2 regions of the Actinoallomurus rhizosphaericola genome follow, and region 1 is predicted to be linked to the other one. Evidence: riboswitches for the same ligand, from Rfam matches in the RefSeq annotation. Region 1 holds a riboswitch; the other holds the start of a gene.
What was found. Region 1 has a riboswitch for thiamine pyrophosphate ahead of tenA (thiaminase II). Riboswitches for the same ligand answer to the same signal wherever they lie in the genome.

Region 1 (10,523 bases):
CGGACGACCTCCACCCGCTGATGTGGCGCGCGCTGTCCACCTGGGGCGACGAGGCGGAGCTCAAGCACTTCCTGCCCCGCGTTCTGGAGCTGATCGCCGATGATGAGGTCTCCGAACAGGCCGTCGCGTCGATCTTCTTGGAAAAGGTCGACTTGCTGTGGGCGACCTGGCCGGATGACGAGCGCGCCGCCATCGAGACGTTCCTCGGAGCCTGGTGGCCGACGCTGCTGAGCGAGTTCCCCCGCGAGTTCTCCGCGTTCTCCTTCTTGGAGTCCAATGGTGATCTCGGCGTGCCCATCGAGCCGTATCTCGCGCACTGGGAGACGCGCGAGAATGAGGCGGCGGCGCGTCACCTGGCATGGCTCGTCGCGGATATCTGGTTCGGCGCTTTCTCCAAAGCCGCGTGGTACACCACGCTCGAACATTGGGTCGAAGGCAGCGCCGTGGCGCGCCTGCTGGACGCTGCGGCGTCCACTGCGAGCACTCCCGACGCCGCCGCGGAGCTCAACCGCGCGCGCGAACTCCTAGATCAGTCACAGACGGCCGAGGAGCCGTGAGCCCGCGCAACTCCGTCGCGATGATCCAGGCGACGAGGAGGTCCACGGCGAGGCCGGACAGCGCCGCGAACTGGTTGATCGTGAACTTGAAGACCTGTCCGGCGAGGATGTCGACCAGCAGGGCCGCGTTGCACAGCCGGAAGGCCGCCGGGCGGTCGCGGGCGAGCCGCAGCACCCCGTACCCGCCCAGCGCCGCCGAGACGACGGCGCAGCAGGCCACGGCCACGACCGCGAGGGTCTGCCGTTCGGCGGGATGCGCGGTGATGACGTCGTCGGCGAGGACCCCGGCGAGTGTCAGCGCTCCCTGCGCGGCCGGGTAGCAGACGGCGATGTCACGGACGACGCGGTGTCTCGCCAGGCGACCGGCGAGACCGCGGACGCGGGCGGCCGCCGTACACACCGGTCCTGGTACGTACGGCCGGCGCTCCGGCACCGCGTCGAGGAGACGCAGGAGCGCAGCGGGCACCTCGCCGTCCAGGTCCGCGATCAGGCGCACGGCCGCTCGGCGCTCCTGCGGCGTCAGCCCCGGGCTCAATCCGGCGAGCGCCGTCGAGGCGGCGTTGGCCGTACGCTCGCGCGGGCTGAGCGGCGCCCGTGCGCCGGCCCACTGGGAGACGAGGACCAGCCCGGCGAAGGTCAGGTAGATGAGCCCGGCGGCCGGCCGGTAGAAGTATCCGGTCTTGTTCACCAGCTTGCCGATCTCGTCGATGAACAGGCCGAAGCCGACCCCGCCCACGATCGCGGCCCACAGCCGCGCCGCTCTGCCGAGGAAGGCGACGGCGATGCCCAGGCCCACGGCCATGAGCAGGCCGCCCCACAGGGCGTGCGCGATGTGCAGGTTCCCGCCGCCCACTTTGGGATAGCCGGTCTGCGCCAACAGGGCCCGCGTGACCAGGACAGTGGCGATTCCGGACAAGACGAACCCGCGAAGGTACGGCGCCGCGTCGGCCGCGCGGATGAGCCCGAGTCGGTGCATCGAAGGTCGCATCGGACGCTCAACCTACGGACGCACCGGTCGGCCGCGCATTGCCGCCATCCCCCGCTTCGCGGGTACGGCCAGCCCTACCGGAAGCCTGGACTGGTCTCGCCCTTTCGGGGGCGAGTGGCCGTGTTCGCGCCGATCGCTCGTCCGTACGCTCGGGAGCCGAAGGCGGGCCGTCGACGGCCAGGCCCCATCCGATCGTGCAGGAGACCGATGATCAGCGTTCGCAGGCTCGTTCCGTCCGACCGAGCCGCCTGGGAGGAACTGTTCCGCGGCTACATCGCCTTCTATGGGCGGGTCGAACCCGACGAGATGTACGAGGGCGCCTGGCGGGAGTTCGAGGCGGACACCCGCATCCACGCGCTCGGCGCGGAACTCGACGGACGGCTCGTCGGCATCGTGCACTTCCTCACTCATCCCAGCACCTCGATGCCGGACGCCGACGTCTGCTACCTCCAGGACCTCTTCACCGAACCCGACGCACGAGGCAGGGGCGTGGGCCGCGCGCTGATCACGGCGGTCACCGACTGGGCGCGGGCCCACGGCTGCTCCCGGGTCTACTGGCACACCCAGGAGTCGAACGCCACGGCCCGGCGGCTGTACGACGCGATGGCCGAGAACAACGGCTTCATCCGCTACCAGATCGACCTGGCGCGATAGGTCAATGCCGCTACGGCCGGGAGAAGCGGGACGGTGGCCGGCCGAAGGCGCGAGTGAAGGCGGTGGTGAATGCGGCGGGTGAGGCGTAGCCGAGGCGGGCGGCGACCTCGGTGACGGTGGCGGCACGCAGGAGAGGAACCGCAGCGAGGAGACGGGCGCGGGTGCGCCAGACGGCGGGGCTGAGGCCGGTCTCGCGGCGGAAACGGCGGGTGAAGGCGCGTTCGCTGGTGGACAGGTGGGCGGCCCATTCGGTGTTGGTCACCCCGGCGTCGGGGGCGGCGAGGTAGGCCCGGCAGAGGGCGGCGAGGTCGGCGGATGCCGGAAGGGCGACGTGCAGTGGAAGAGGCGTGAGCGCGGCGATCTCGTGGAGGAGCAGGGTGGCGATGCCGCCCTCCCGGCCGGCCAGGTCGTACTCGGCGGGGAACGCGACAGCGGCGAGGAGGAGTTCCCGGAGCAGCGGAGTGACGTCCGCGACCGTACAGGCCGCAGGCCACCACGGGACGGCGTCGGGCTCGATATAGAGGCTCCGGGTGCTGACGTCGAGCATCCGGACGCGATGACGGATGGCGGGCGGGATGAGGACGGCGCGGTCGGTGGGGACGGTCCAGGTGCCGTCGCGAGTCTCGACGATCATGACGCCGGTGGCGCCGTACAGGAACTGCGCGCGGCGGTGCTCGTGCCAGTCGAGCAGGTGCCCGGGCGGGTAGTCGGTGCCGATCGGGAGGACGGCGCGGGAGAGGTGGTCGACCTCGGCCAGCGACACGTTCTTCACCCGACCAGGCTAGTGGCCGAGACACGAAGGAATGATGCCGATCTTCGAATGCGCGCGCTCGACCCGGCCTGATGGTCTTGAGTCCGTGGAACTCGTCGTACTGCTCGGGATCGGGCTGATGACCGGGGTGACGACCGTGCTGTTCGGCTTCGGGGGTGGATTCGTCACGGTGCCGGTGGTGGTGTGGTCGGACGCCGCCCTGGGATCCGGCGCGATGCGGGTCGCCACGGCGACGTCCGCCCTCGTGATGGTGGTGAACGCGGGATTGGCCACGGCCGCCACCCGCCGGAACCTCCTGGCGGCGCTGCGCGGCCGCGCCGTCCTGCTCACGCTGCTCGCGGCCGGCGGCGCGGCCGGCGCGCTCCTGACGCGATTCGTCCCACCCGGCCTGACCCGGTGGGCCTTCGTCGGGTATCTCGTTGCGGCGATCGTGGACCTACTGGTACGCCCCGGCTTCATCCGCCCGCACGCACCGGGCGAGGCCGCACCGCGCGGCCCGCGGCCGATCCCCGCCGCCCTGGGCGCACCGATCGGCGCGGTCGCGGCGTTCCTCGGGGTGGGCGGCAGCGTCATGACCGTCCCGATGCTCCGCCGCGCCGGGCACTCCATGCACGCAGCGACCGCGCTGGCCAACCCGCTCACCCTCGTCATCGCGGTACCGGCCGCCCTCGTCTCCCTGCCCGCCGGCCCGGCCGCCGGCGCTCATCTCATCGGCCTCATCGACCCGACGGCCGCCGCCTGCCTGCTCACCGGCGCGATCCCGGTCATCATCGCGTTTCGCCGCCGCCCCCCGCGTATCCCCGACCACCTGTACGCCCGGTCCTACCTCGGCCTGCTCGTCCTCGTGACGATCACGATGCTTGCGGCGGCGTGATCCACTCCCATGCCCCCGTGAGTGGTAAGTCCCGGCCGGTCCTTGTTACGGTCGGCGGTGACGCGGGGTGCCCGGTATCTCCCGGGCTGAGAGCAGACCCGTTGAACCTGATCTAGTTAGGGCTAGCGAAGGGACGTCGCCGTGACCGGTTCTCTCCTGGTGCTGTCGCGCGTCCGTACCGTGCCGTCCGCCGACCGCTGAAGGAGATCCCGATGTTCTGTGACGAGGTGTGGAAGCGCTCGGCCCGGCTGCTCGGCGCGATCCACGAGCACCCGTTCAACACCGCACTGAGCGCGGGCACGCTGGACCGTGAGCGGTTCGCGTTCTACATCGTGCAGGACGCCCGCTACCTGGAGGCGTTCTCCCGGGCGCTCGCGGTCGCCTCGACGCGGGCCACCGACACCGACGACGCCGTCTTCTTCGCCGAGAGCGCGCACGCCGCGCTGGCGGCGGAGCGCACGCTGCACGCCGGCTACATCGAGGAGTTCGGGCTGACCGCCGAGGACCTGGCGGGCATCGAGACGTCCCCGACCTGTCTCGGCTACGCGTCGTTCCTCCAGGCGACGGCCCTCGCCGATCCGTATCCGGTGCTGGCGGCGGCGGTACTGCCGTGCTTCTGGGTGTACCAGGACGTCGGCACGGCCCTGCTCGAGAACACCGCGGACGTTGAGGAACACCCGTACCGCGCTTGGATCGCGACCTACTCCGACCCGGCCTTCGCCGAGTCCACCGAACGTGCCAAGAGCATCACCGACCGCCTGGCCGCGACGACCGATCCGGCCACCCGCGAGGCGATGACCAGCGCCTTCTTCCGCGCCACCGAGTACGAGTGGATGTTCTGGGACAGCGCCTGGCGCCGCGAGACCTGGCCCACCGCCGAGTGGCTCAGGTAGGCGTCATGAGCCGAGGCGCGGCCGTACGGTCCCGGTGATCGCAGGGACCGTACGAGCCGCGCCGTGTCGCTCAGTGATCGAGGTCGATCTCCTGCGAGGTCAGCGACGCCACCTCGACGCACGCCTCGTCGTTGACCGCGGTGCTAATTGAGCTTTTGCGCCACTGCATCGCCATTCGGTGGTCTCCAATCGCCGTTCGATCAGGATGCGCGAGGCGTCTTCGGACGCTGCCTTCTGTCCGATCCGGTCGAGGTCCAGTTTGAACTGGTCGACCTCGCCGCACATCTCGATCAGCCGACCACCTCTCGCTGCTCCAGCGTAGGCAATATCGCGGGAATCGACAGTGATGATGCGGAAGGGGCCGTCCTTCCCGATATGCGCTCCTGCCGAGCGCGGGATGATGCGAATGGAGACGTTAGGCCGCTGCATCAGTTCGAGCAGGTGCCGGAGTTGCGCCTGCATGACCTCGGGTCCGCCGATGCAGTCGTCCAGGACGTCCTCGTCCAGGAGGACCCAGACGTAGGGCGGATCCGGCCTGCCCAAGATAGTGGCCTGTCGTTCCATCCTGGCCTTGAGTGTCTCGTCGAGGTCCTTGCCGTCGCTGCTGGTTTGCAGCAGGGCTCGCGCGTAGTCCTCGGTCTGGAAGGGAGGTGGAATGTACTGCCCTTGGTAGATCCTGATCAGTTGGGCGACGGCCTCGTACGCGGTGATCGACTGGGCCCAGTCGGGGTTGTGGCCGTTCTGGGCGTACCAGAGCAGCAACTCGAAGAGGCCGCTGGACCGCCTACGAGTTCGCGCCCAAATACGGGGAGGCCGAGGAGTACCCGAGCTTCGCCGAACTGTTCCACGCGAGCAAGGATCTGATGATCAGGCTCGCCGAAAACGAGAGCTAAGTGGCCTGCGCCGCAGGTTCTCGTGGTCAGGCCGCGGTTGGCAGAGCAGGCTGATCATCGTATCCGCTCCAGATCGATCGGTCAGCCCGTCAGGCGGACGCGCCAAGGGGCGGGTGCGATCGACGCGAGGTCGCGGGCGAATCGGGTGGTGAGCCAGCGAGACGACCTACCCGGAGCGGTGATTCCTCTGCATCCGGAAAGCTGGGCATCGACCAGTTCCGCCTTCGCATGCTTGGACTGTTCGAAGTACAGTTCGGCGCCCAAGGCATCGTCCATTGGGCAGTTGAAATTTCCGGACGGCCATTTCGGCGCCGCTTCGACGTCCTTGGCAAGGCGTCGCGCCGAATCGGCATCCCCCCGCGTCAACTCGGCACGGCAGGGGTGCTGATTCATACCAGGCAGCCACACGACGACAACGCCGGCGGGGTTCGGGTGGACCGCGACCAGACCCCTCGGGCGGGCACTGTCTGAAGCACGACGCACGATGCACGGCTTAGCGTCGCCCACCGCCCGCACCATCGCTGACGGCGCCGAAGCCGGCGGCACGGCCACGACCGGATCCCCCTCACGCGCACCGACGAGCGAGCACCCCGCCCCAGCCGACGCGAGAACCAGCGTCATGATCACTAACAGTCGCCGCATACCTCGACGCCTCCGAAACCGGACAGCGCCCTAGACCCAAGAGCGCGCACCTCCTTCCATTCTGGCGCTTCCGAGAGACCCTCCGCACTCCGACCTCGGGTTTCGGTCAGTGGACCATCTGTCTTGTGGATAGTCCGTATACGCCATTCGAATAGCGGCTGGACCAGCGGTTTCGTTCCCGCCGGGACCGGAATCGCCGGGAAGTCTTGTTTCGGAAGATCCCGGTCTGGCTTACTCCGAGCAGCGGAAACGGCCTGGCCAGGCGATCGCCGTGGTTTCACCCCGCCCCGATCCGGGGCTCACGAATGGAGCACGATGCTCGGCAAGAGAACAGCGGCGGCCGCCGCGTGTGCGGCCGCCCTCCTGTTGTCCCTCTCCTCCCCCGCCGCCGCCTCCCCACCGTCGAACCAGGCGAACGGGTCTCCTTCGATCGCCGCGAACGCGCCGTGGACCTCGACGGTCACCTGGCTGGTCGGCCGGTTGTCCGTCGATGAGAAACTCCGACTCGTCCACGGCGGCACGGACCCCGATCCGCACGGCGAGGCCGGCATCATCCTGGGCGTGCCCCGGCTCGGGATTCCCGACATACGGCAGGCCGACGCACACGGTGTCAACGTCTACAAGGACGCCACCGCCTATCCGACCCGGCTCGGGCTGGCCGCCTCGTTCGACCGCGACGCCATCACGCGGTTCGGCCGCAGCGTCGGCACCGAGGGACGGGCGCTGGACGTCGACCTGATCTACGGGCCGCAGGTGGACCTGGCCCGGATGCCCACCTGGGCGCGGAACATGACGACCTACGGCGAGGACCCCTACCTGGCCGCGCAGCTCACCGGCCGGGAGATCAACGCACTGCAGAGCACCGGCCTGATGTCGCAGGTCAAACACTTCACCATCTACAACGGGCAGGACCAGAACACACCGTCGGTCGTGACCGACCAGACCGCGCACGAGCTGTACCTGCAGCCCAGTGAGGCGGCCGTCAAGGACGGCAAGGTCACCTCGGTGATGTGCTCGTACGCCAAGTTCCAGATCAGCGGTGCGGAGGCACGGCCCGACTACGCCTGTTCCAACAGCGGCGCGCTCAACGGCATCCTCAAGGACCAGTGGAACTTCAAGGGCTGGGTCACCTCCGACTACTTCGCCGCGAAGTCGACCAGCGACCTGCTCGCCGGCATGGACCAGGAGTTCGTCACCTCCTATCTGGCCCCCGCGGCGCTGAAGCCGCTCGTGGACCCGGCCTCCGCGACGTACGACAAGACCTACGCCGGCGCACTCGACCAGTCCGTGGCCCGCATCCTGTACCAGTACCAGCGGTTCGGACTGCTCGACGACTCCACCTATCCGCGCAGTGCCAAGAGCGGCGTGCGCCGCATCTCATCCGCGCCGGCCGCGGTGAACAAGCAGGCGGGCATCGCGACCAGCCGTGAGCTGGCCGACGAGGCCGGAGTACTGCTGAAGAACGACGGTGCCCTGCCGTTGCGCAGTGATCAGAGCGTCGCGCTGATCGGCCCGACCGCCGACCTGCTGCCCTCCAGCCCCGGCGGTGAGCGGTCTCGCGGCTTCGGCGACCGCAACAGGATCAGCCCGTACGACGCGGCCCGCTCCATCGCCGGAGACCGCGCCACCCTCACGCCCGGCATCGACCGGGTCGGGACCACCGTCACCGCTCTGACCACGGCCGGTGGCGCACCCGGCCTGACCCGTACGGCCAAGGACGCTAGCGGCAAGGTCATCGGCACCAAGGTCGACTCCGCCCTGGACGGCCGGCAGACCGACCTGGTCCGCGGCGACAGCTATACCTGGGACGGCGATCTCAACGTCACCACCGAGGACGACTACTGGCTGTGGCTGCAGCGGCCGATCGGCACGTCCTCGGGGAACTCCTCCGCGTACAACGGCGGGATCAACCCCGGCCTCGCTCAGGGGCCCGGCACCGGGGCGACCGGCACCGCGACGCTGTCGGTGGACGGCACCGATCAGACTCTCGCGCAGCCGTCCACCATCCTGCCCAACACCTATCCCGGCGGGCCGACGGTGAACGGTCAGTACCTCGGCCTCACCAACGTCGGCGTCAAGGTCCACCTCACCCCCGGCCGCCACAAGATCTCACTCGGCTACGCCCCCGCCGCCGACACCGCGGCCGCACCCACCGTCCGCTTCTCCTGGGCCGGAGTCCAGGCGGGGATCAAGGCCGCGGCGGCCGCCGCCGCCAAGGCCAGGACCGCGGTGGTGTTCGTCGATGACGCCAACACCACGACGACCCCGGGCGACGTCGGCACCCTGGGCGCCGACCAGGACCGGCTCATCCAGGCCGTCGCCGCCGCGAACCCCGACACCGTCGTGGTCCTCAACACCGGCGGGGCGGTACAGATGCCCTGGCTGTCCAAGGTGAAGAGCGTCCTGGAGATGTGGTACCCCGGCCAGGAAGGCGGCACTGCGACCGCCGACCTGCTGTACGGAAAGGCCGACCCGTCCGGGCGGCTTCCCGTCACCTTCCCGACCGGCGATGACGCCACCCCGTTCGCCGGTCACCCGGAGCGCTCGACCGGTCAGAACGGCCAGATCACCTGGTCCGAAGGCCTGGACATGGGGTACCGGTGGTACGCCGACACCAAGGTGGCCCCGCAGTTCGCCTTCGGCCACGGCCTTTCCTACACCACCTACGCCTACTCGAACCTGCGGGTCCAGCCCACCGGTGACGGCGATCTGGACGTGCGGGTCACCGTCCGCAACACCGGTCGCCGCGCCGGTGCCGCCGTACCGCAGATCTACGTCGGCCCCTCCCCGAACCTGCCCGCGAGCATCCAGCAGGTGTCGCGCAAGCTCGTCCAGTTCGACCGGGTCCAGCTACAGCCCGGCGAATCCCGTACGGTCCACCTGGCCGTCGCGGCCCGCGATCTCTCCTCCTGGTCCACCTCGGGCCAGACCTGGGTCCTGGGCACCGGAACCCGCACGGTCTACGCCGGGAACTCCGCCACGGATCTCCCGCTGTCGACCACCGTCACCCTCCGCTGAATCCCCGTCCCGGCACCAAGGGCCGTCATGCCGCACGGCATGACGGCCCTCCGGCCCGCGCGCCGCAGCCGCGGCACGGCTGAGCCTCGGAGCCGCCACCGTGCTCATCGACGTAGGCGTCTCGGACGGTTGACCGCGCCGGCCGCACGGCCGGAAGTCCCCTCCGCGGAGCATGGGTCACCCGGAGTGGGGCCTGCGGGTGGTCATGCCCGAGCTCTCGCGGACGCGTAGCTCGTGCCTCACGGTCACCTCGCGCGGGGGCGAGTCGATCGCCTCGATGCGGTCCAGGAGAAGGCGCAGAGCCGAGCGGGCGATGCCTGCCTTGTCCGGGCTGACCGTCGTCAGGCTCGGCACGTTGTACCGGCCGTCGTCGATGTCGTCGAAACCCACCACCGCCACGTCCTGCGGAATCCGGTAGCCCCGGTCGTGCAGCGTCCGCATCGCGCCCAGTGCCAGGGTGTCGTTGAAGCAGAACACCGCGTCCGGCGGGTGCTCCAGCTCCGTCAGGTACGCCGCCGCCTCCGCACCGTCACGGCGGTGGTACTCCCGGGCCGGCACGATCAGCGACTCCTCCACCGGCAGCCCGGCCTCCTCCAGCGCCGCCCGGAAGCCCGTCTCCCGCAGACGCGACGTGCCTTGAGCGTGGTCCGGCTGCGCGCCGATCGCGGCGATCCGGCGTCGGCCGAGACCGGCGAGGTGCGCGGTGGCCGTACGGGCGGCAGCGACATTGTCGATCGCGACGTGGTCGGCCGGTCCGGCCGAGACCCGCTCGCCGAGTAGGACCAGCGGTGTCGTGTCGACGCGTCGGGCGATGTCGAGGCGGTCCATCGCGACCGGGCTGAAAATGACGCCGTCGGCGAGCTTGGCCCCCATGCCGTCGATGACGTACTGCTCGCGCCGATCGCCGCCGCCGGTCTGGTCGATGATGATCGTGTAACCGTGCTCTTCGGCCGCATCGACGATGAGACGGGCGAGCTCGGCGAAGTAGGGCTGATCGAGCTCGGGCACGGCGAGCGCCAGGATGCCGGTGCGGCCGCGACGCAGGTTGCGGGCGCTGATATTGGGCCGGTAGCCGAGGTCGGCGATGGCGCGCTGGACCCGCTCGCGGGTGCCGGCGCCGACGGCGGCGCCGTTGATGACGTTCGAGACGGTCTTGACCGACACTCCGGCACGGGCCGCCACGTCTTTCATGCTGGCCGAGCGCCGTCCCGGCTGCGGTGACGTGCTGGTCA
Region 2 (10,523 bases), on a different contig from region 1:
CGACCTGCACCCGGACCTCATGCCCGAGATCGCGGAGTACGCCGTCTTCCTGCCCTGATTCGGCCGCCGGCCGCCTCGGGTCGCCGAACCCTCGTGGCGACGTGGGATGGCCGGACGTCTCGCCCGGCCGGGCCGATCAGGCCGGCGTCTCCGCGGCGGTCTCCCAGGGGACCGGGCGGAGGAATCGTGTTCCGAGCAGTCTGGTGTGGTTCCACTGGTCGTCGTCCGGCGCGTCGAGCCCGTCGAGGACCAGCCGCGCGGGTGGGAACGGCCGCCCCTCGCGCAGCTGTGCCAGGTCGGCCAGGCGGGACCGGTCGGCTGCGAGGTCGCCGGGCCGGTCGAGGCTGCCCAGCGCGGTACGCAGGTCCCGGTAGAACCGCTCCTCGTCGATCAGCACCGCGATCTCGTAGAGCTCGATCGTCACGGACCGGCCCGGCATGGACGCCAGGCCCTCCCGCAGCAGCGCGGCGTGGTCGTCCAGCGGCCCGGCGCCGTCGAAGATCCGGTTCAGCACCGGGACGGCCGCGTCGAGCTGGGCGAGCGCGCGTTCCTTCGGCGCGAGCGGCGCGGTGGCCTCGATCGGCCCGTCATCCTCGTCGTCCTCGTCCTCCGGCGGGAACGTCGCGGTAACCAGGTCCGCCGGCCGGAACAACGCCAGCCACAGCAACGGCACGCAGAAGACGTCCTCGGCGAGCACCTGATCCTCGAGGCCGGGGACGCCGCCCTGCCACCCCGGGTTGATCCCGTCGTAGTCGCCGACGAGCAGATAGGACCGGTTCGCCATGGTGGCCGACCCTAGCGCCCACGCCGGCGCGGGCAGGCGCAGTTGTGGCAACTGTCCGGTTGTGGAGTCTTTGGTCGATTCAAGCAAATCTGCAAAGGTCAGGGACGGAATATCCGGTTAAGCTCCTCCTGTGACTCATGTGCATCGCGTCGACAGCGAGGTCGGTCGCCTCCGCACGGTCCTTCTGCACCGGCCGGGCCCAGAGCTCAAGCGACTCACTCCCCGCAACAACGATCAACTCCTCTTCGACGGCATCCCCTGGGTGGGCCGTGCCCAGCAGGAGCACGACGCCTTCGCCCAGGCGCTGCGCGACCATGGGGTCGAGGTCCTCTACCTGACCGAGCTGCTGCAGGAGGCCCTCGAGTACCAGGACGCGCGGAGCGAGGCCATCGCGGACGTCCTGAGCGACCAGCGGCTCGGCGACCAGCTCCGCGTCATCCTGGAGAGCCACCTGGCCGACCTGACCACCGAGGACCTGACCCAGGTGCTCGTGGCCGGCCTGGCCCACGAGGAGCTGAAGACCGGCCGCGGCCTGGTGTACCGGCTGATGGACCGGCACGACTTCGTCATCGACCCGCTGCCGAACCTCCTGTTCACGCGGGACTCCAGCGTGTGGGTCGGCGACCAGGTCGCCGTCACCAGCCTGGCGATGAACGCCCGCCGCCGGGAGAGCGCCCTCACCCGGGTGATCTACCGCTACCACCCGCGCTTCGAGGGCACGAAGCACCTGTACGACCCGGAGCTGGAGCACATCGAGGGCGGCGACGTCCTCCTGCTGGCCCCCGGCGTGCTGGCCATCGGCACCGGCGAGCGTACGACCCCGGCGGGCGTGGAGCGGATCGCCCGCCGCGCGTTCGAGGCCGGCCTGGCGCACACGGTCCTCGCGGTGCCGATCGCGCAGGAGCGCGCGACCATGCACCTCGACACGATCTGCACGATGGTCGACGTGGACAAGGTCGTGATGTACCCGGCCGTCGCCTACTCCCTCGTCGCCTACACGGTGACGAAGGACGACGGCGACCTGCGCGTCTCACGGGCGCGGCCGTTCCTGGAGGCCGCCGCGGACGCGATGGGCATCGACCGGCTCCGGGTCATCGACACCGGCCTCGACCCGGTGACCGCCGAACGCGAACAGTGGGACGACGGCAACAACACCCTCGCCATCGGCCCGCGCCTGGCGGTGGCGTACGAGCGCAACGTCGAGACCAACGCGCGCCTGGAGGCGGCCGGCATCGAGGTCATCCGGATCCAGGGCAGCGAGCTGGGCAGCGGTCGCGGCGGCCCGCGCTGCATGTCCTGCCCCATCCTCCGCGACCCGGCCCGGTAGGTGTAGGTAAGGGCGGAACGAAGAGATCCGGTGCCGAAACGGGCACCGGATCAGATCCGCCTCGCCGTCCCGGCTCAGGCGGACTGGTCGAAGGCGATGTGCAGCGGCTGCATCAGGGCGGCGGCCCGGCCGTTGCCCGACTGCTGGTCTATGCGGAGCTTGGCCCAGACGGTGGTGGTCTCCGCCTCATGGGAGACGCCCCACTTGTCGGACAGCGCCTCGACGATGCTGAGGCCGCGGCCGCCGAGGGAGGACAGGGCGGCGCGGGTGCGGCGCGGCTCGGTCATCGAGCCGCCGTCGCTGACGGCCAGCTGGATGAGTTCGCCTTCGTGGGTCCACGAGACGCGGATGTCGCCGGACGGCAGAGGACGGGCGTGCCGCAGCGCGTTGCTGATCAACTCGCTGATGATGACGGCCGCGTCATCCGCGATCTCCTCGTACACCCCCGCTGCGCGGAGTTCGGCGCACAGGCGCTTTCGCACGTCCGAGACGCTGGACGGCGCGTGTGGCAGGAACACGACGCTCGACACCCTCACCTCCCCGGGCGGTTGGCTCCCGGATACTCCCCGTAACTTGGTCACCCCGGTAACGACCGAAATGCCCACTTAAAAAACGCGGAAACCGCGCCACAGGAATCTGTTACCAACACCACGTGTAACTGTGACCTCCAACACGTGGCGAAGGCGCAGCCCAGCTGGGCGGTATGCCCAAGTATGACCGGTTACGCTGTGTCACCACAGTGGGGGAGGGTGAAGCGCATGCTGGTGCCCGCCAGGCCGTCCGCGCGGGGATGCGCGGAGACTTCGCCCTGCTGAGCGCGGGCGAGCCGGCGCACGATGTACAGGCCCAGCCCGAGACCGCCGAACCGGCGGCGATCCCCCGCCTCCCCCTGGACGAAGCGCTCGAAGACCCGCTCCCGGTCCCCGGCGGTGATCCCGATCCCGGCGTCCTCCACCGTCACCGCGATGACGTCGCCCTCGACCCCCGCCCGCACGGTGATGACACCGCCGTCCGGGGAGTACTTCACGGCGTTCTCCAGGAGCTGGCCCACGATGATGTCGGTGGCCATCGGGTCGCCGAGGGCAGCCGGCAGGTCGGCGGCGACGTCCAGCTCCACCGCGTGGCGCTCGGACACGCCCCGCAGGCCGTACGCCGCGCCGCGCAGGAGCCCGGCCAGGTCGAACGGCTCGCTCGTCACGGTCAGGCCGTTCGGGACCGCACGGGAGTACAGGAGGTTGTCGACCAGACGCCCGAGGGCGTCGGCACGGTCGGCGATCGTCGCGACCGCCCGCCGCCGGTCCGCCTCGTCGAGCTTCTCCCACCGGTCCACCAGCGTCTTGGCGAACCCGCGTACCACCGTGATCGGCGTCCGCAGCTCATGGCTGGTCATGGACAGGAAGAGGTCCTTCTCCGCCTCGAGCGACTTCGCCTCGGTGACGTCACGGAAGTCCACGACCACCTCGTCATGGCCCTCGATCTCGGTGTGCAGGACGCCCAGCCAGGTGCCGGACTCCAGCCGGATCGTCGGCTCGCCGTCCGGATCGGGCAGCGGGAACGGCAGCGGACGGCCGATCACCTCCTCGGGGGCCAGGCCGGTGATCCGCTCCGCCGCGAGGTTCCACCGCTTGACGACGCCGTCGCGGTCCAGCACCGCGATACCGTCCGCGCTGGCCTCGATCACCGCCCTCTCATGCCTGCGCTGCCGGACCGCCTCGTCGTAGTGCAGGGCGTTGCCGATCACCACGCCCGCGTGCCCGGCGAACAACTCGAGCAGCTCCAGCTCGATGTGGCCCGCCCGCCGGCCGGAGAACAGCGCGTACAGCGCGCCGTACGGGCTGCCGTGGACGTTCGAGATGCCGACGGCGATCGTGTGCAGACCGTCCAGCTCGGACCAGATCAAGTCGCCGAGTCCGCGCGCCTCGGACGTGGCCAGCATGACCGTGCGCCCGGCGCGGAGCAGCTCGCCGACGAGGCTGGAGCGCAGGTCGGCGGTCGAGTCGCGCAGGTTCCGCGGCAGCCCGGTCATGCTGACGAGCTTCAGCGTGTTGGTCTGGTGCTCGATGACGACGAAGCCGGCGGCGTCCGCGCCGGTCAGCTCGATGAGGCCCGAGGTCACCCGGTCGAGGACCGACGACAGCGCGGGCTCGGTGTTGAGGTCGGCCACGACCTCGTTGAGCCGCCGGACGAGGCGGATGCGCTCGGCGGTCTGGCGCTGGACGGCCTCGTCCTCGCGCACGGGCCGGTAGAGGCCGACCCAGCCGAGGAACCGGCCGTCCTCGCCGCGCATGGCACTGACCACCGCCCGGATGTCGAGCAGCCGGCCGTCACGGTGCAGCCGCCGGGTGACGAACGAGATGTGGCCGCCCTCGCGGACGCGTTCGAGGACGGCGCGGTGCTCGGCGGTGTGCTCCTCCGGGATGGTGCGCAGCGGCCGGTCCAGCACCTCCCGCGCGGCCCAGCCGAACACCCGCTCGGCGGCGGGATTCCACAGCCGGACGGTCAGGTCGGCGTCCACCGCGATCATCGCGTCGGCGGAAGAGGCCACCGCCGCGCGCAACATCGCATCCGAGGCGCCCACGGGGCCCATAGTGCCACTCGCGCGGCGCGCCTACGCGAAGGTCAGCACCAATCCGCACTTACGGCATCGTTTCTGGTTGGGGGCCGTGTGCACCCAGTCGTGGTCACAATGCGCCATGGTGATCGCCTCCCCGCGCTCCGTACCTCCCATGATGACCGCCGTACGGCCCCCGCGCCGGGCTATTCGGCCACTCGCCCTCCCCGTGGCCGCGCGGAAGCGCCGAGGTGGGGCAGGCACCACCCCCCGAAGTGGACATCGCCCTATCGAAGCGGCATCGCGGTAGCTTCTAGCCTCTTCCATATCGACGACCGCACCCGAAGGAGAATCGGCATGGCGCGGAAGATCAAGGGGCTCGGCTCGACCGGCTCTCGGCGGACGGCGGCGGTGCTGGGGCCGGCGCTCGCTCTCGGTGTCGTGGTGGCCGGCCCGGCATCGGCGCAGGCGCACGACACCGCGCGGGCGTCACAGACCCGGCGGTCCGTCGAGACTGCCGGCAGGGCCGGCGCGCCGGCGGGTTCCGGTTTCGCCGGACCGGCCCACGGTGCGTGGAACGGCGCGACCGCGATCGACCGGTCGGGGAACGGCGCGACCGGAATCGTGGTCTCCGACCCGAGTGAGTGGGGGCCCACTTCATGACGAGGCCCTGATGACCGGGCGGCCGACCCCCGCCACCGGCCGACCCCGCCGGGCGCCCGGCTCCCGAAAGAGCCGGGCGCCTGTGTCAGGTCGGGGAACGTGTCGGCGCCCTCCTGCGGCGTGCGCACAGCACGAGGGTCCGCCTACCCGGCAGCGGCCGGAACCGTGGGCTCCCAGGTGGGCGGCCCATGAGCACGGTCGCGCCCGCGGTCAGTGCGTGCAACTGCTTCGGGTCCCCACCCTCCGAGCCTGAGAGTGAGCGTCACCCCGGCTCCGCCAGGCTCCACCGGGTGGCGCGCCACGGTCGTGGGGTGGCCCCAGCACCACCACCAATGGGGGCTTCGCCCTATCGAAGCGCACCGCGGTGGCTTCTAGCGTCTTCGACATCGACGACCGCCTTCGAAGGAGAATCAGCATGGCGCGGAAGACCAAGCGGCTCGGCTCGGCCCCCTCTCGGCGGATGGCGGCGGTGCTGGGGCTGGCGCTCGGCGTCGGTGTCGTGGTGGCCGCCCCAGCGTCGGCGCAGGCGCACAGAGGCGGAGGGGACACCGCGAGGACGTCGCGGACCCGGCAGTTGATCGAGAGCGCCGACAAGGCCACGGCCGCCGGTGTCCCGGGGGTGATCGTCCGGGTGGACGACGGGCACGGCCCGGTCGTGAACATCGTCCGGCAGGCCACGTGGAGCATCCCTGATCACGCACTGGCCGAGGACGACGAGTTCCGGATGGGCTCGAACACCAAGACGATCATCGCGACGCTGGTCTTGCAACTCGTCGCCGAACACCGCGTCGCGCTGGACGATCCCATTGAGAACTGGCTTCCCGGAGCCGTTCCGAACGGCCGGAACATCACCGTGCGGATGCTGCTGAACCACACCAGCGGCCTGGCCGACTACGCGTACGAACCCGAGGCGCTGGCGCTGATGACCGGCCATCAGGCGGAGCGGCCCACGGCCGCGCAGTTGCTCGCCGTGGGCACGAGGCTGCCGGTGGAGTTCCCGCCCGGTCAGGGCTGGGCCTACAGCAACACCAACTACATCGCGCTCGGCCTGCTGGTGGAGAAGGTCACCGGACACAGCGTGGCGGACCTGATCCAGCACCGTATCGCCGGACCGCTGGGGCTTCGGCACACCTCCCTGTCCACCGATGCCCCGGACCCCGCCGATCGCCGGTTCGCCCACGGGTACGAGCCCGACGCGGCGCACCTCGCGCCGATCCTGCCGCCCGGTACGCCGGCGGGTTTCGGCTTCGTCGGACCGGCCCGCGGCGAGCGGGTCGACGTCACCGGGATCGACCAGTCGTGGGACGGGGCTGCGGGTTCCATCATCTCGACCACGAGTGACTGGGCCCGATTCGACAAGGCCCTGATGTCCGGCCGGCTCTTTCCCAAGTCGCTGCTCGCCCAGATGATGGTCACCACTCAAGAGGACGAGGCGAACGGGCTGAACCGCTCCTACGGGCTGGGCCTGGAGGAGGTCCGCACTCCCTGCGGCACCGTGTGGGGGCACGACGGCGCGCTTCCGGGATACCGCAGCGACAACTACACCGACCAGTCGGGACGGCGCACCGTCTCGGTGCTGAGCACGACCCACTTCGGTCTGAAGACCGACGCCGCGGCAGGTACGGCCGAGGACGAGCTGGTCACCGCGGCCATCTGCACGATGCTCGACAAGCCCGTCCCCGCCACCGGCTGATCCCGCGCGGGCGCCCGGCTCCGGAAAGAGCGCGGGCGCCCGCGCGGGCACTCAGGCGCGCGCGGTGTCGGGATCGGCGGCCGGCCGACCGCGGTGGAGGGCGCCGATCAGGGCGGTGACGGCCGCGGCGACGGCGAAGGACAGGAGCGAGGCGCTCATCCAGTCCGCCGGGGTGAAGTGCAGGGCGCTCTGGGCGTGCGTCCACAGCCGGGACCACCAGCCGACCTGGCCGGGGTTGATGAGCTGGTACGCCGCGATCCCCGCCGCCCAGGCGACGATCATCCCCCAGCGGGCGGGGGCGCGGTCGGAGACGTCCCAGCCGCGCCGTCCGGTGAAGCAGAAGAAGTCGACGGCGAGCACGCCGAGCATGGGCACGAACACCGACCCGATCAGCGTCAGGAAGCCCGCGTAGTTGTCCATGTTCAGCGCGAGGGCCAGCACCGTCGTCAGGACCCCCAGCACCACGGTGAGCACCCGCCGGTCCGCGCGGGTCACGAGGTTCTGGATGGAGACCGCGGTCGAGTAGACGTTCGCGAAGGACTGGTCGACCTCGCGCAGGACGAAGACGGCGAAGAAGAGCGTGCCGAGCGCCACGTGCTGGAACGGGCCGAACACCTTGGAGGAGTCGCCGGCGACGAGCGCGAGCGCCAGCAGCCCGAGGACGTACGCGACGACCTGCGTCAGGCCGTACGCCACGCTCGCGGCGCCGAACGCCGCCCGCTCCGAGCGGGAGTGCCGCGTGTAGTCGGCCGCCATCGGCACCCAGGAGATGGAGACGGCCAGCGCGGCGTCCGCGCCGATCCAGAAGTGGCTCCACGAGCCGTGGGTGAGGTTCGGCAGCGGCTGCCGGGCCAGCTGGACGTAGAAGTAGCCGAGGGCGAGGACGACCGCGACGGTGACGTACCGGCGCAGCACCCGGACCGAGCCGAGCGGCCAGAGCGTCAGCACGGTCGTGATCACGCCCGCCACGACCACGTACACCCAGCGCGGGCCGCCGCCGACGAGCTCCTTCGCCGCGCCCGCGATCGTGACCAGCTCGAACGTCCCCCAGCCGACCATCTGCAGGATGTTCATGACGGTGGGGATGTAGGACAGGCGCGTGCCGAACAGGCCGCGCAGCAGCATCATCGCCGGGACGCCGGCGCGGGTGCCGGGCACGGCGGCCAGCCCGAGCATGATCCCGCCGATCGCGGTGCCGACGACCATGGCGAGGATCCCGGCGACGATGGGCAGCCGGGGCGTGCCCTGGGCGTCCGGGGCGAGCACGGTGTACGCGCCCGAGAAGGCGAGGAGGCTCACGCCGAGGTTCGCCCAGAAGGCGCTCTGGTCCCAGAAGCTGAGGACCTTCGGTGCGGGCTGGTCGAGGGTGTACGGGGCCTCGTTGGACGAACGCTCTTCGACGGCAGCGCTCAAGGCACACTCCCTACGCCGGCATTATCCGGTCAGGTTCGAGCGGTCGGCGGCACGTTCGAAGCCGCCCTCTCAGCCCGGTCGTCGTCCGAGCTCCCGCGGGTCTTTACTTTTCCGCCGTAAATGTACCTCGATCAGGCGACGTATGGCTCCCCGCCCGATTCGCTGACCATCGGACGGCCCGCCGCCGCCCAGGCGTTCATGCCGCCCTGGACGTTCTGGGTCTTCCAGCCCGCGTTGTTGAACGCCGCGACCACCGACGCCGAGCGCGCCCCCGACCGGCAGATGACGAAGATGTCCTCACCGGTCGGCACCTCGGAGGCGCGGGCGCCGAGCTGGCTCAGCGGGATGTGCACGGCCCGGGGCGCGTGACCGGCCTGCCACTCGTCCAGTTCGCGCACGTCCAGCAGGAACGCGTCGTCCGGAACCTTGGCGACCTCCACGGCGGGAATCTGTTCCCTGAAAGAGTTCACCCGTCAAAGGAACCATGAGTCATCGCCCGGAGTCGAATCGTCATGAGGCAATCTCTCTCCAGACTGGGACCCACGGCCCTCGCCATCCCCGGCATCCTGGCCGCCCTTGCGCTGGGCGGTTGCAAGAACGGGGACGGAGGCGCCGCCACGCACGGCAAGGACTCCCCGACCCCGACCTCGTCGGCGGCGCCGGGCACACCGGCGCCGACCACCTCTCCGACCGCGCCCGCCCCGAGCGGGTCGGCGGCCGGGACCCGTCTGACCGTCACCGTACGGGCGTCGCAGACGTCGGCGCCGAAGTCCTGGACGCTCACCTGCGACCCGGTGGGCGGGAGCCTGCCGGCGGCCGAGCAGGCGTGCACGGTGCTGGCCGCGGCGGCCGCGAAGGGGGAGGACCCGTTCGCGCCCACGCCCAAGGACCAGATGTGCACCCAGATCTACGGCGGCCCGCAGACCGCCACGGTCACCGGCACCTGGAACGGCAAGAAGATCGACGCGACGTTCAACCGGAGGAACGGCTGCGAGATCAAGCGGTGGGGCAACCTCGCCTCGCTGTTCGGAGCGACGCCGCCCGAGCGCTGACCCGGCCGCAGGGCCGCCGGGGCCGGCTCACTTGAGCAGGCGGGACATCCGGCGGTCCGCCAGCGGCTTGCCGCCGGTCTGGCACGTGGGGCAGTACTGCAGGGCGGAGTCCGCGAAGGACACCTCCCTGATCGTGTCGCCGCAGACCGGGCACTTCTGCCCCGCCCGGCCGTGGACCCGCAGGCCCTCCTTCTTCTCGCCCTTGAGGTCCTTGGCCGCGACGCCACGGGAGCGTTCGACGGCGTCGCCGAGCGTGCGGACGATCGCGTCGTACAGCGTCGTGACGTCCTCGTCGGTGAAGCTCGCGGCCAGCTTGAACGGCGACATCCGCGCCACGTGCAGCACCTCGTCGGAGTAGGCGTTGCCGATCCCGGCGATCACGCTCTGGTCGCGCAGCAGCCCCTTGATCTGGGTGCGCCGCCCGTCGAGGATGCCCTTCAGCGTCTCGACGGTGAAGCCCTCGCCGAGCGGGTCGGGCCCGAGCGACCGGACGCCCGGCACGTCCGCCGGGTCTCGTACGACGTAGACCGCGAGCCGCTTCTGGGTGCCCGCCTCGGTGAGATCGAACCCGGAGCCGTCGTCGAGATGGACGCGCATGGCCAGCGGGCCCTTGCCCGGCCGGGGCGGCGCGGGCGGCAACGCGTCCTTCCACCGCAGCCAGCCGGCCCGGGACAGGTGCATGACGAGGTGGATCCCGTCGACGTCGAGGTCGAGGAACTTGCCGTGGCGGGCGACCTCGGTGATCGTGAGACCGTTCAGCGCGGTGATCGGCGGGTCGTACGTCTTCAGCGACGAGATGGCGGCCACGTCGATCCGCGCGATCACCCGCCCGACGGCGTGCTCGCGCAGGAAGGCGGCGAGGGACTCGACCTCGGGCAGCTCCGGCATGGTCCCAGAGTACGGCTCCGTCCACAGGCTGTGGATGAACACGGCTGATCGCCGCCGGGGGACCTTGGTCCCTTGGCCGCGCGCGCTCGGCGCGACCATCCTGGAGGCGGGAGCTCGATGTGACCATGACGGTCGCCCTGGGCGGCGACACG

Region 2: it holds a riboswitch for thiamine pyrophosphate, as region 1 does, so the genes downstream of both, NE234_RS34855 (purine-cytosine permease family protein) here and tenA (thiaminase II) in region 1, are expected to answer to the same signal.

What each region holds. Positions count from the first base shown of each region.
Region 1 covers NZ_JAMXMW010000012.1:152,686-163,208, reverse strand. The annotation lists gene NE234_RS25840 (hypothetical protein) at 1-557, shown strand, start outside; gene NE234_RS25835 (hypothetical protein) at 505-1,545, opposite strand; gene NE234_RS25830 (GNAT family N-acetyltransferase) at 1,753-2,199, shown strand; gene NE234_RS25825 (AraC family transcriptional regulator) at 2,210-2,971, opposite strand; gene NE234_RS25820 (sulfite exporter TauE/SafE family protein) at 3,057-3,845, shown strand; TPP riboswitch at 3,899-3,996, shown strand; gene tenA (thiaminase II) at 4,058-4,738, shown strand; gene NE234_RS25810 (DUF5753 domain-containing protein) at 4,838-5,500, opposite strand; gene NE234_RS25805 (hypothetical protein) at 5,713-6,252, opposite strand; gene NE234_RS25800 (beta-glucosidase family protein) at 6,589-9,291, shown strand; gene NE234_RS25795 (LacI family DNA-binding transcriptional regulator) at 9,469-10,523, opposite strand, start outside.
Region 2 covers NZ_JAMXMW010000020.1:111,576-122,098, forward strand. The annotation lists gene NE234_RS34820 (helix-hairpin-helix domain-containing protein) at 1-58, shown strand, start outside; gene NE234_RS34825 (hypothetical protein) at 137-784, opposite strand; gene NE234_RS34830 (arginine deiminase) at 915-2,111, shown strand; gene NE234_RS34835 (ATP-binding protein) at 2,186-2,641, opposite strand; gene NE234_RS34840 (sensor histidine kinase) at 2,833-4,698, opposite strand; gene NE234_RS34845 (hypothetical protein) at 5,020-5,325, shown strand; gene NE234_RS34850 (serine hydrolase domain-containing protein) at 5,741-7,018, shown strand; gene NE234_RS34855 (purine-cytosine permease family protein) at 7,070-8,431, opposite strand; TPP riboswitch at 8,422-8,538, opposite strand; gene NE234_RS34860 (rhodanese-like domain-containing protein) at 8,563-8,901, opposite strand; gene NE234_RS34865 (SSI family serine proteinase inhibitor) at 8,944-9,483, shown strand; gene NE234_RS34870 (Fpg/Nei family DNA glycosylase) at 9,511-10,371, opposite strand; gene NE234_RS34875 (CapA family protein) at 10,497-10,523, shown strand, end outside.